Regions from separate parts of the Erwinia sp. E602 genome, predicted to be linked through region 2. Evidence: predicted binding sites of a transcription regulator. Region 2 holds the regulator's gene; the other holds the start of a gene.
The links. Region 2 encodes LexA, which represses DNA repair genes until DNA is damaged. Its sites were predicted from a motif close to TNCTGTATGTACATACAGNA; they were not measured.

Region 1: the regulator LexA is predicted to act here: its motif matches at 2,503-2,522, upstream of dinG (ATP-dependent DNA helicase DinG).

What each region holds. Positions count from the first base shown of each region.
Region 1 covers NZ_CP046582.1:3,329,607-3,335,039, forward strand. Annotated here, with positions in the region: gene ybiB (DNA-binding protein YbiB) at 1-292, opposite strand, end outside; gene dinG (ATP-dependent DNA helicase DinG) at 317-2,479, opposite strand; gene GKQ23_RS16825 (MerR family transcriptional regulator) at 2,859-3,590, shown strand; gene GKQ23_RS16830 (nuclear transport factor 2 family protein) at 3,601-4,038, shown strand; gene GKQ23_RS16835 (SDR family NAD(P)-dependent oxidoreductase) at 4,035-4,757, shown strand; gene GKQ23_RS16840 (NAD(P)/FAD-dependent oxidoreductase) at 4,754-5,433, shown strand, end outside.
Region 2 covers NZ_CP046582.1:4,446,105-4,454,160, forward strand. Annotated here, with positions in the region: gene pspG (envelope stress response protein PspG) at 153-383, opposite strand; gene dusA (tRNA dihydrouridine(20/20a) synthase DusA) at 542-1,540, opposite strand; gene zur (zinc uptake transcriptional repressor Zur) at 1,735-2,250, shown strand; gene GKQ23_RS22020 (CsbD family protein) at 2,488-2,697, opposite strand; gene lexA (transcriptional repressor LexA) at 3,342-3,950, opposite strand; gene GKQ23_RS22030 (diacylglycerol kinase) at 4,112-4,480, opposite strand; gene plsB (glycerol-3-phosphate 1-O-acyltransferase PlsB) at 4,608-7,073, shown strand; gene GKQ23_RS24110 (hypothetical protein) at 7,086-7,217, shown strand; gene ubiA (4-hydroxybenzoate octaprenyltransferase) at 7,324-8,056, opposite strand, start outside.

The DNA of each region.
Region 1 (5,433 bases), 1.1 Mb from region 2:
TCAGGTTGCCCTGGCGGCGCGCGCCGTTATAGCTGGGGATCACCACCGGCATCGGCAGATGCGCCGGCGGCGTCAGGCGCGGCATCTGCTCCTGCATCGCACGGTAGAAGCCGAGCATCTCCTCCTCGCCTTCGCCTTTAATGCGCAGGGCGATCAGGATCGCCCCCAGCTCCAGCTCCGGCACTTCACCGGCCAGCATCAGGCGGTACAGCTCAGCGGCGCTTTCTGCGTCAATGTCACGCGCATGGTTCTTGCCGCGCCCGACCTCTTTAATAATCTTGTTATATTCCATGCATCGGCTCACTCAGGGTTACGATTATCGCCGGCGGTACGGCGCGGCGCGCTTCTTCGGCGCGGGGGTCACGGCTTTCGGCAGCTCTCCCGCCGGCATCGGCGGCTGCTCGATAGGAAACACCGGCAGCGCCCCCAGCAGGCGCGCGCCGTAGCTTTTGCTCAGCAGCCGGCGGTCGTAAATCACGATCTCGCCAAAGCACTGGTGGCTGCGGATCAGCCGCCCGACCTGCTGGATCAGATTAAACGACGCGCTCGGCAGGCTCTGCACCTCAAACGGATAGCGCTTCAGGCTCTTCAGCCATTCCCCTTCGGTCAAAATAACCGGACTGTCCACCGGGGGAAAGGCAATTTTATGGATATGTACCTGGGAGAGCAGATCGCCTTTCAGATCCAGCCCCTCGGCGAAGGACTGCAGCCCGACCAGAATGCTGGTCTCTCCCTCCTCTACCCGCCTGCGGTGCAGCGCAACCAGCAAAGGTCGGGGTTTATCGCCCTGCACCAGCATGGTCAGCCGCAGCTCCGGCAGGTAGGCGATAAACTGCTGCATCGCCCGGCCGCTGGCAAACAGCACCAGAATGCCTTTGTGCGCGCCCTGTTTAATCTGGTCGCGGAAAAAGTGCGCCATTTCGGCCAGGTGCTGCACCTCGTTGGCCAGCTGCGGTTCGAAGCGCATCTCAGGGATCACCAGCTTGCCCTGATCGCGATGGTTAAACGGCGAGTCGAGCGCCACAAAGCGGTCGTCCGCCCGCTCGCTGAGCCCGGACATCTCCTGCAGCCGCTGGAAGCTGTTCAGCGAACGCAGCGTTGCCGAGGTGACCACCACGTGAGGAATTTTACGCCACAGCAGTTTTTCCAGCTGCTCGCTGACGCGGATGCCGGCGCAGTGGAACAGCAGATGCGCCGCGCCGTCGCGCACCTCGCGCGTCACCCATTTCGACACCGGCGCGCCGGAGGCCTGTTCCAGCGAGGCCAGCCGCCACAGCTTGCTGCCGGCCTCAAACCAGCCCAGCGCGCGGTTGATCTGCAGCAGCGTGCGGTGCAGGCGCACCACGTCATACTGGCCGCTCTTTTCGCTGAGATCGTTCATCAGCCCTTCCGCCAGCCCGCGCAGCGCGTCGGTCAGCTTAAACAGCCGCATGCAGATGGTCAGCACCTCTTCCGGCAGCAGCCCCATCTCAAAGCGGTGTTCGCCCTCCTGGCCCTCCGGCGGCAGCCACAGGCCGAGGATCTGCGACAGCATCTGCAGCTGCTCGCGGACCTCTTCGCAGTGGCCCTTCAGCCGTTCCGGGCTGGCCAGCGGCGGCGGTCGTTTCGGGCGGAACTGCGCCATGCACTGCTCCACCAGCCGGCAGAACAGGTCGAGCTGCAGGGTATTCCAGCCGGGGGTGATTTCGCCGCTCATCTCCAGCGCGTCGCGCGCCACCTCCGGCAGGTGGTGGCCTTCGTCGAGCACCAGCAGCAGGTTTTTCGGCGGCGGCAGCACCGACTCGGTCTCCAGCGCCGCCATCACCAGCGCGTGGTTGGCGACCACCACGTCGGCATCCTCAATTTCTCGCCGCGCCACGTAAAACGGGCATTCGCGGAACCAGTGGCAGTTGCTGCCGAGACAGTTGGCCTTATCGGTGCTCAGCCGCTGCCACAGCGAGTCTTCAATATTCTCCGCGCAGTGATCGCGCAGGCCGTCCCACTGATGGCGATCGAGCGATTTCTGCAGCTCGCTGCAGACGGCGCGCTCGGCCTTGCTGGCGGTCATCTCGTCGTCGAGAAACAGCAGCAGATCGCCCTGCTGCTGCTCGTCGGTGGAGAGCGCCGACAGGTTGCGCGGACAGACATAGCGGCCACGGCCAAAGGCCGCGGTGAAGCGCAGATCGGGGATAATCTTCTTCAGCAGCGGCAGATCCTTGCTGTAGATCTGATCCTGCAGCGCCACGTTGGCGGTGCTGACCACCAGCGGTTTCTCTTCCGCGCGGCTAACGGCGATGCCGGGGATCAGGTAAGAGAGGGTTTTACCCACCCCGGTCGGCGCTTCGATCGCCAGGTGCCGCCCCTCCTCCCCGGAGAGCGTTTTTGCCACTTCGGCAATCATCTGCCGCTGCGGTGCACGGGGGATAAAATCAGGAACTTGCTGTTGCAGGGCTTTGTACCACCCGGCGATTTGCGTTTTTAACGCGGCAGTTAACGCCATAACAACCACTATTGATGAAACAGGGCTGTATTTTTACACAGTATCGCCACCGCGTCAGCCCTGAAAAACGATTCCTGCGGCACGCCGCTAAAGATGACCGCCGGGGACCGGCAGAGTGCACCGGTATACAGCCTGCAAAACGCCGGTGGGTATACTCTTTTCTGCTCAACAGCGTAGCGCCGCAGGCTGACGCACTGGCGCGCACGGCCGCCGCAGGAGAGCCGGTACAGGTGCGTGAATTATCGTGAATATCGCGTGGCGAAAGACCGGCTAAGGCGTTTTTCAGATTCTTTACAAGTTGTACACCAATAAATTTATTGTACAGACTGCTATAATTGGTTAGGTTGTTCACTGTTCTTTAAGCTTCAAGAGGTAATCCATGACCTTATTCAGCATCGGCGACGTTGCCGAACGCTGCGGCATCAATCCGGTTACGCTGCGCGCCTGGCAGCGTCGCTATGGCCTGCTTAAACCTCAACGCACGGAAGGCGGCCACCGTCAGTTTGATGAAGACGACATTCAGCGCATTGAAGAGATCAAGCGCTGGATCGGCAGCGGCGTACCGGTCGGTAAGGTTAAGGCACTGCTCGATGGCGAAAATATCAGCCTTGATGATGGATGGGGGGCGCTGCAGGAGGAGATCCTGACCGTTCTGCGCACCGTCCGGCCGGCAAAACTGCGGGCAAAAATCGCCGCCACCGGCCGTGAGAACCCGGCAGCTGAGATGATCGATCGGGTCTACGTGCCGATCCGCCAGCGGCTGAACCTCGATCAAAACACCGCACGTGCGCTGTGCAGCCTGCTGGACGGCGCGCTGATTGACTACGTCACCTTCTGCCTTGCCGGGTCGCGCAAGCGCGCCGGCAATAACGCGCTGCTGATCGGCTGGGGTAACGAGGATCGTACCCGCCTGTGGCTGGAAGCCTGGCGGCTGTCGCAACAGGGCTGGCGCATCGACGTGCTGGCTGAACCGCTGGATTCGCCGCGGCCGGAGCTGTTCCCCGGCCAGCAGATTTTCGTTTATACCGGTAAACCGTTAACCAAGCGTCAGCAGGAGCAGTTGACCTGGTGGCAGGAACAGGGGTTCCTTATCGCCTGGCACGGAGAGTAAGGGGTGAACCATGTCGCAGTTGCAGCAGGCCACACTCGATCGGCTGGTGAGTTTTTACCGGTCGCTGGACGCTCGCCCTCTGTCAGAACTGGCAGAGATTTATCATCCTGAGATTTGCCTGCGCGATCCGGTGGGCGTACACCAGGGTCTGCCGCAGCTGGAACACTACTTCGCCAGCCTGCTGAAAAACCTGCGCTACTGCCGGTTTGACGTCACCTTAGCCCGTCAGTTTGACGATGACGCACTGCTGCTATGGCGGATGGACTTTGCCCACCCCGCCCTGCAGCGCGGTGCCGCGCAGCAGCTGGAGGGCAGCAGCTACCTGAAGTTTACCGATGACAAAATTCACTTCCAGCAGGATTACTACGACCTGGGCGCGATGCTGTACGACAGGCTGCCGCTACTGGGGACGGTAACCGGGCTGATTAAGCGGCGGTTACGACCATGAATCGTGTACTGATTACCGGGGCCAGCTCCGGCATTGGCCACCAGCTGGCGCTGGACTACGCTGCCGACGGCTGGCAGGTCACCGCCTGCGGGCGCGACGCGCAGCGGCTGGCGACACTGACCGCCCGCCATCCGGGCATCGATCTGTGCCTGTTTGATATGACCGATCTGGCCGATACCCACGCGGCGTTAGAGGGCCGCACGGCGGAGCTGGTGATCCTCTGCGCGGGCAGCTGCGAGTACCTCGACAACGGCGTGGTGGAAGCGGCCAAAGTCCAGCGGGTGATGCAGACCAACTTTATCGGCCCGGTCAACTGCCTTGAGGTGCTGCTGCCACAGATGGCCGCCGGCAGCCGGGTGGCGCTGGTCGGCTCGACCGCCGGTCTGGTCCCGCTGCCGCGTGCGGAAGCGTACGGAGCCTCTAAGGCCGCGCTGGCCTATTTTGCCCGCAGCCTCGCGCAGGATCTGCAGTGGCGGCAGATTGGCATCAGCCTGGTGCTGCCGGGGTTTGTTGATACCCCGCTGACCCGGCGTAATGATTTCGCGATGCCGATGATGATTACCGTCAGCCGGGCATCAAAGTACATCCGCCGCGGCCTCGCCCGCGGACGGGCTGAAATCGCATTTCCGCGGTTGTTTGCGTTTATTCTGCAGGTGACCTCCCGGCTGCCACAGCGCCTGCAACGCCGCCTTACCCAGCGCATGACGAGGTCATCTTGAGGATAGCAATCATAGGAAGTGGCATTGCCGGGCTGAGCTGCGCCTGGAAACTGGCGTCGCGCGCCGGGGTTGACCTGTACGAGGCCGGGCCGCGCCCCGGCGGGCATACCGCCACCGTTGACGTCGAGCTGGACGGGCAGCAGTGGGCAATCGACACCGGATTTATCGTCTATAACGACCGTACCTACCCGCGCTTTCTGGCGCTGCTCGATGAGTTAGGCATCACCAGCCAGCCCACCGAGATGAGTTTTTCGGTACGCAACAACCGCAGCGGGCTGGAGTACAACGGCCATACGCTGAGCACGCTGTTTGCCCAGCGCAGCAACCTGCTGAAACCCGGCTTCTGGCACTTTCTCAGCGAAATCCTGCGCTTTAACCGCTGTGCTAAAAAGTGGCTGACGCGCAGCACCGATCGCAGCATCCTCGATGAATTTCTGCGCCAGCACCGCTTCAGCGATTTTTTCGCCCGCCACTACATCCTGCCGATGGGCGCCGCGATCTGGTCCACCTCGCTGGCCGAAATGCGGCGGATGCCGCTGGCGCAGTTTCTGCACTTTTTCAACCACCACGGGCTGCTGGACGTCACTCATCGCCCGCAGTGGTTTGTGGTGCCCGGCGGCTCACGCGAGTATATTCGCCGCCTGATGCCGCGGCTTGGCGAACAGACCCAGGTGTT
Region 2 (8,056 bases):
TCAGCGGCGATGAAGTCGTTTTGATTCAGTGCAGGCATCCTGACAGAAACAGGATGTAAAAAATATGTTTTATTGCCGATCGCGTCCGCCAATGTGCCACGATGTGATCCACTCCGCATTAGCTAAGCCCGCACCGCCAGGCCGGGTTGATTTCAGCGTAAGAAACGGTCACGCCGCGCCGAATCGGGTTTGAAAAAGGTGCGGTACAGCCAGACGGCGGCCAGCGCCAGCAGCAGCCACGGCAGCAGTTTGATCACCATGGCAAACAGCCCGCCGACAAACATCACCAGCGTCGCCACCGCCAGCGCCGCCAGGATGCCCAGCAGCGAAATACCGGTCAGCAACAGCATCATAAAAAAGCCAATGACAAACAGGATCTCCAGCATGTTGCTCTCCACAGAAACAGGGGGTATAGCGGGATATTACAAGAAGCGTGCCAGGTTGGGGGAATGCGTAACTAACTGAATTCTCTGGGCAGGGATGACCAGGACAGCGGTTGCCCTGGTCAATTTAACGAAGGTGTGGTCAAAAAATCAGGCGATTACTCAACGTCCGCCGGCACGCGGTCAGCCACCAGCGCGAGGGCTTTCTCCACCACGTCGACGCCGGCGCCGGGCTTGTGCGCGTTCTCACTCAGGTAACGACGCCACTGGCGCGCGCCGGGAATGCCCTGGAACAGGCCAAGCATATGCCGCGTTACGTGGCCGAGGTAAGTGCCCTGCGACAGCTCCTGTTCGATGTAAGGGTACATGGCGCGCACCACGGCGATCGGATCCGCCGCCGGCCCGTCGCAGCCAAACAGTTCGCGATCCACCTGCGCCAGCAGGATCGGGTTCTGGTAGGCTTCGCGCCCCATCATCACCCCGTCCAGATGCTGCAGATGGGTTTTCGCTTCTTCCAGCGTCTTCACGCCGCCGTTAATCGCCAGCGTCAGCTGCGGGAAGTCGCGCTTCAGCTGATACACGCGCGGGTAGTCCAGCGGCGGGATTTCGCGGTTCTCTTTCGGGCTGAGGCCGGAGAGCCAGGCCTTGCGGGCGTGGATGATAAAGGTGTCGCAGCCGCCCTGCTCCGCCACCGTGCGGATAAAGTCACAGAGGAATTCGTAGCTGTCCTGCTCGTCGATGCCAATACGTGTTTTCACCGTCACCGGGATCGACACCACGTCGCGCATCGCCCTGATGCCGTCGGCCACCAGCTGCGCTTCGCCCATCAGGCAGGCACCAAAGCGACCGTTCTGCACGCGATCGGAGGGGCAACCAACGTTGAGGTTGACCTCGTTATAGCCGCGCTGTTCGGCCAGCTTCGCACACTGTGCCAGCGCCGCCGGATCGCTGCCGCCGAGCTGCAGCGCGATCGGCTGCTCTTCCGGGCTGAAGGCCAGATAGTCGCCCTTGCCGTGAATAATTGCACCGGTGGTAACCATCTCGGTGTAGAGCAGCGTCTGGCGGGTCAGCTGGCGGTGGAAGTAACGGCAGTGACGGTCGGTCCAGTCAAGCATCGGGGCAATCGAAAAGCGGTGTGCAGGGAATTTTTCAGTCATGAAACGCGCAAACTCTGTAGCAAAAGGGGTGACGATATTGTGCGCAATGATAGCACGCTGGTGGACAGGGATATAGCGTTCAGGCGCGGTTTGCCCGCCACGCCAGGCGGACGGTGGCAGCAGCGGTATGCAAACTCGGCGTTTTAGCACAGACGTGATAAAATAACGTTTCAGTCTGGCCTGAGGAGGGAATAATGAACACCACGACTACAGAAAATATCCTGACGCAGGCGGAAGTCATTTGTCAGCAGCGCAGCGTGCGCCTGACGCCACAGCGGCTGGAAGTGCTGCGCCTGATGAGCGTGCAGAACGGCGCGATCAGCGCCTACGATCTGCTGGACCTGCTGCGCGAGTCCGAGCCGCAGGCCAAGCCACCGACCGTCTATCGCGCGCTGGATTTCCTGCTGGAACAAGGCTTTATTCACCGCGTAGAGTCAACCAACAGTTACGTAGTCTGCCACCATTTCGAAGAGCACTCCCACACGTCGGCGATGCTGATTTGCGATCGCTGTGGGTCGGTGAGCGAACAACATGCCGACGGCGTTGAGGCGATCCTGACATCGCTGGCGCTGAAAACCGGCTTCACGCTGGGCCACAGCGTGATTGAAGCGCATGGCTTCTGCTCGGGCTGCGCGGAGATTGAAACCTGCTCTCACCATGAGGCCTGCGATCACGATCACAGCGCACCGGCGAAAAAACGCGGACGTTGAGTTCAGTGCTCCTGCATGCCGGGTGCGGATGCGATCGCTGACAGGGTTACCTGTAGGATAAACGGGATATTTCTGCAGGCAGGTCTGTTGAAGAGAAAACGGGGTTAATGGCGACAGAGCTGTAGCCAGTACAGTAACGGGTCACTACTCAGTGAGTCAGGGGATCTGTTACGGGGTTGGTGAGAGTTGGCACGATCCTTGTGCCTGGGGTAGGAGCCCAATTCTCAGAGGCAGAGATTACCAGCGGTGATCGTTGCGGGTTTCCCAGTCCTTCAGTTCTTTTTCGGCCTGATCTTTCTGGTAGCCGTAACGTTCCTGAATTTTTCCGACCAGCTGATCGCGTTTACCTTCCACGACCGTCAGGTCGTCGTCGGTCAGCTTGCCCCACTGTTCTTTCACTTTACCTTTGAACTGCTTCCAGTTACCGCTCGCTTCGTCTTTATTCATCATATAACTCCCTCAGCTTAGGTTTAGAACAGCCTTTAGCGTATTCGTCTTGTAAGTGCGCCTGATTACCAGATAAAAATCTGGATTAGCGCTGAACACAGAGTTAATTATAGTAGAAACGCGCGGATATGCGCTGAGTGGACGATTAAAAGATAAAATCGGCTCTCCTGCAGGCAGAAAACCGATAAAAGTGAATGTAAATCAGAGACTAAGACTGGGCATCACGTAAGTAACTAAATATTTCCATTATCGTTCAGCGCTGAACCAGGTGCCCCGCCGCCAGTGACGCCGCCAGATCGCCCACAGCGCCAGCCGCCAGCCGCCAGCCGCCAGAGCTGCTTATCGGCAACGGAAAGTAGTTTCATATTGGAGCGGTATCCTTGCCTGTGCGGAACCTGTATCTGGAACTTCACCTGTCACTGCCTGTCGACCTCTGACGGGCTGGACGCGTTCGCCGGGTCACAGGCATCGATCGGTCAGGGCTATATATCAGCACGTCAGCACGTCAGCACAAAGGATATGATCGGTAAGATTGCTGATTCAGGCAGGCTGTCATGCAGCAGGAAAGCGTGCGCAGGAATTCAAAGGGGAAATGCGCAGCGGCGGGGAGGAGGCCGCTGCGTGATGAGCCGTGGTGGGTCGCGCTACTGCCAGTTGCCGTTGCGGATCACGCCCACGGCCAGGCCTTCGATGGTGAGCGTCTGCTCACGCAGGTCGACCACGATCGGCTGGAAGTCCGGGTTTTCCGGCAGCAGCTGCACGGTGTTGCCCTGCTTCTTCAGACGTTTTACCGTCACTTCATCGTCGATACGCGCCACGACCACCTGGCCATTGCGCACGTCTTCGGTCTTGTGTACCGCCAGCAGGTCACCGTCGAGAATACCGATGTCGCGCATCGACATACCGCTGACGCGCAGCAGGAAGTCCGCGCTCGGTTTGAACATTTCCGGGTCCACCTGATAGTGCCCTTCAATATGCTCTTCCGCCAGCAGCGGTTCACCGGCTGCCACGCGGCCGATCAGCGGCAGGCCGTTGACCTCTTCCATCATCAGGCGAATGCCGCGCGAGGCGCCGGAGACGATCTCAATCACGCCTTTACGCGCCAGCGCTTTCAGGTGCTCTTCGGCGGCATTGGGGGAACGGAAGCCGAGCTGCGAGGCAATTTCTGCCCGCGTCGGTGGCATACCGGTCTGGTTAATATGGTCGCGAATCAGGTCATAGACCTGCTGCTGCCGTGCCGTTAATGCTTTCATCCCGCCCCCTGGTTGTTTATACAGTCGACTGTGAGTATATACAGCTATTTCGCCCTTGGGAACCCAAACCCGCCCCGCTGGCGATCAATTTTGCATCAGAGGGGCGTTGCAGAGGTCAGCTGGCGCACTTTCGCCGCATGAAAGTGCCTTTTTTGGATAACTCATTGCAGATTCGGCAGTAACAACATGGCCCAGACAGCGATTGCCAGTAAGATGCTCAGCAGGACGGCGGCGGAGCCCATATCTTTTGCGCGCCCGGCCAGCGGATGCATTTCACTGCCGATGCGGTCCACCACCGCCTCAATCGCGCTGTTGAGAACTTCGACGATAATCACCAGCACCACCGAACCGATCAGCAGTACGCGCGTGACGGCATCAACATCCAGCCAGCAGGCCACCGCCACCGCGATAATCGCCGCGATCGCTTCCTGGCGAAAGGCCGCTTCATGCTGCCAGGCGGCGCGTAATCCTTGCCACGAATAACCGGCTGCTTTTACGATTCGTGTCAGGCCGGTGGCGTTATTTGCCATAATCAGGGAACCCTTTGAGAAGTTTGACGTCGGAGACGGGTGTAGCACAATTTGCAACACCACAGATTCTGTTGGCGCTTTCTGGTATGCTTGCGGCGCTTTGCTAACAAGAGGCTTCATGTTGTCTATGTCAGGTTGGCGTAATTTATATTATAACCTTTTGAATCTGCCAGTTAAATTTCTGGTAAAGAGTAAGGCAATTCCGGCCGAGCCGGTTGCTGAGCTCGGGCTCGATACGTCGCGCCCTATTATGTATGTGCTGCCTTATGATTCAAAGGCCGATCTCCTGGCGCTGCGTGAGCAGTGTCGCAAACAGGAGCTGCCGGATCCGCTGCAGCCGCTGGAGATCGATGGCACCCTGTTGCCGCGTTATGTGTTTATCCATGACGGCCCGCGCCTGTTCCCTTACTACGTGCCAAACCCGGATTCGGTCAAGCTGTTCCATGACTATCTGGACCTGCACCGCAGCCATCCTGACCTTGATGTGCAGATGGTGCCGGTGTCGGTGATGTTTGGCCGTGCGCCGGGACGCGAGGTGCAGGGCGAAAGCCAGCCGCATCTGCGGGTGCTGAACGGCATTCAAAAATTCTTTGCGGTGCTGTGGCTGGGGCGCGACAGCTTCGTGCGCTTCTCGCCGATGGTCTCGCTGCGCCATATGGCCACCGAGCACGGCACGGATAAAACCATCGCTCAGAAGCTGGCCCGCGTGGCGCGTATGCATTTCGCCCGCCAGCGCCTGGCGGCGATCGGCCCGCGTCTGCCGGTGCGTCAGGACCTGTTTAACAAGCTGCTGCAGTCGAAAGCCATCGCCAAGGCGGTGGAAGACGAGGCGCGCAGCAAGAAAATCTCCCATGAGAAGGCCCAGCAGAACGCCATCGAACTGATGGAAGAGGTGGCGGCCGACTTCTCCTATGAGGCGATCCGCCTGACCGACCGCATTATGGGCTGGACCTGGAGCAAGCTTTACCAGGGGATCAACGTCAACGGCGGTGAGCGCGTACGCCAGCTGGCGCAGGACGGCCACGAGATCGTCTACGTGCCGTGCCACCGCAGCCATATGGATTACCTGCTGCTCTCCTACGTGCTCTATCACCAGGGGCTGGTGCCGCCGCATATCGCGGCCGGAATTAACCTGAACTTCTGGCCGGCCGGGCCGATTTTCCGCCGGCTGGGGGCGTTCTTTATCCGTCGCACCTTTAAGGGCAATAAACTCTACTCGACGGTATTCCGCGAATACCTCGGCGAGCTGTTTACCCGCGGCTATTCGGTGGAGTACTTCGTGGAGGGCGGACGCTCACGCACCGGCCGCCTGCTCGATCCGAAAACCGGCACGCTGTCGATGACCATTCAGGCGATGCTGCGCGGCGGCAACCGGCCAATCACCCTGGTGCCGATCTATATTGGCTACGAGCACGTGATGGAAGTAGGTACCTACGCTAAAGAGCTGCGCGGCGCGACCAAAGAGAAAGAGGGCTTCCTGTCGATGGTGCGCGGGCTGCGTAAGCTGCGAAATCTCGGCCAGGGCTACGTCAACTTTGGCGAACCGCTGCCGCTGGTCGCGTATCTTAACCAGCAGGTGCCGGAGTGGCGCGAGGCGATTGACCCGATTGAGGCCCAGCGCCCGGCGTGGTTAACCCCGGCGGTGAACGATATTGCCCAGAAAGTGATGGTGCGCATCAACAACGCCGGGGCGGCGAACGCCATGAACCTGTGCGTGACCGCGCTGCTGGCTTCACGCCAGCGCTCGATGACCCGTGACCAGCTGACCGAACAGCTCGGCTGCTACGTCGAACTGCTGCGCAACGTGCCCTATTCGCCGGATGCCACCGTGCCGGATATGACGCCGGAAGCGCTGCTGGAACACGCGCTGAGCATGAATAAGTTTGAGCTGGAGCAGGACAGCATCGGTGAGATCGTGATTCTGCCGCGCGAGCAGGCGGTGCTGATGACCTACTACCGCAACAACATTCATCATATGCTGGTGCTGCCGTCGCTGATTGCCGCGGTCCTGATGCAGCACCGCGAGCTGAGCCGTGATGAGCTGCTGCGCCAGGTCAGCGTGATCTACCCGATGCTGAAAAGCGAGCTGTTCCTGCGCTGGGATGCCGCAGAGCTGCCGCAGGTGATTGAGCCGCTGGTGGCCGAGATGGCGCGTCAGGGCCTGCTGCTGGTGGAAGACCAGCATCTGCGCCTGAACCCGCCGCGTTTCCGCACCCTTCAGCTGCTGGCCGCCGGCGTACGCGAAACCCTGCAGCGTTATGCCATTACCTTCTCGATCCTCAGCGCGAACCCGGCGATTAACCGCGGCACGCTGGAGAAAGAGAGCCGCACCATGGCCCAGCGCCTGTCGGTGCTGCACGGCATTAACGCGCCGGAGTTCTTCGACAAGGCGGTGTTCACCTCGCTGGTGCTGACGCTGCGTGATGAAGGCTACATCAGCGATTCCGGTGATGCCCAGGTTGAACGGACCCAGCGCGTTTACCAGCTGCTGGCGGAGCTGATCACCCAGGACGTGCGGATGACGATTGAAAGTGCTGTGGCACCGGAGCCCTCCGCCGCTGCCGTGACGGAGAGCGCGATCGCGCCGGAGTAATACGGTGACGCGGTGACGGAGAGTGCGGTTGCCCCGGAGTCATGGGGCAACGCCCTGACCACCAGCCACGCCCGCGGTAAAAATCAGTTAAACGGCAACCCGGTGTTGCCTGCAACGAAAAGGCCGGTCGCACTGAGCCAGTAAAGAGGGGAAGCCCCATGATTTACTGCGCCAGCGCGACCGGCCTTTTTTTCGCCTGTCCCGACGGTAGCCTGATGATGCTAAGGCTCGCCACCGGCGCAGAGCGCGGCTACCAGAGGCTGATAGCGATGCCGGCAAACAGCACCATACCGACGTAGTTGTTATTCAGGAACGCCCTGAAACAGGCGTCGCGATCGCGTCCTGCCACCTGCCTCTGCTGGTGTATAAACAGCCCGGCCGCCAGCAGCATGGACCACCAGAACGCCCCGCCCAGCCCGCTCAGCCAGCCGACCAGCGCCATCAGCGCCAGCGTTGCCAGCTGCAGCAGTCCGACGATTAGCTTATCGAAGCGGCCAAACAGGATCGCCGTCGACTTGACGCCAATCTTCAGGTCGTCGTCGCGATCGACCATCGCGTACAGGGTGTCGTAAGCCACCGTCCAGCAGACGTTAGCAAAAAACAGCAGCCAGCAGACCAGCGGCACGCTCTCGCTGACCGCCGCCCAGCCCATCGGGATCGCCCAGCCAAACGCCGCGCCCAGCACCACCTGCGGCAGGTGGGTGTGACGCTTCATAAACGGGTACATCCACGCCAGCGTCAGGCCGCCGAACGACAGCAGGATAGTCATGCGGTTCATGGTCAGCACCAGCGCGAAGGAGACCAGCACCAGCCCGGCAAACAGCAGTTTGGCCTCACGGCTGGTGACCGCCCCGCTCGGCAGCGGGCGCAGCCGGGTGCGTTTGACGTGGCCGTCGATTTTGCGGTCGGCGAAGTCGTTAATCACGCAGCCGGCAGCGCGCATGGTAATTACCCCCAGCGTAAACACCAGCAGCACGTTCAGC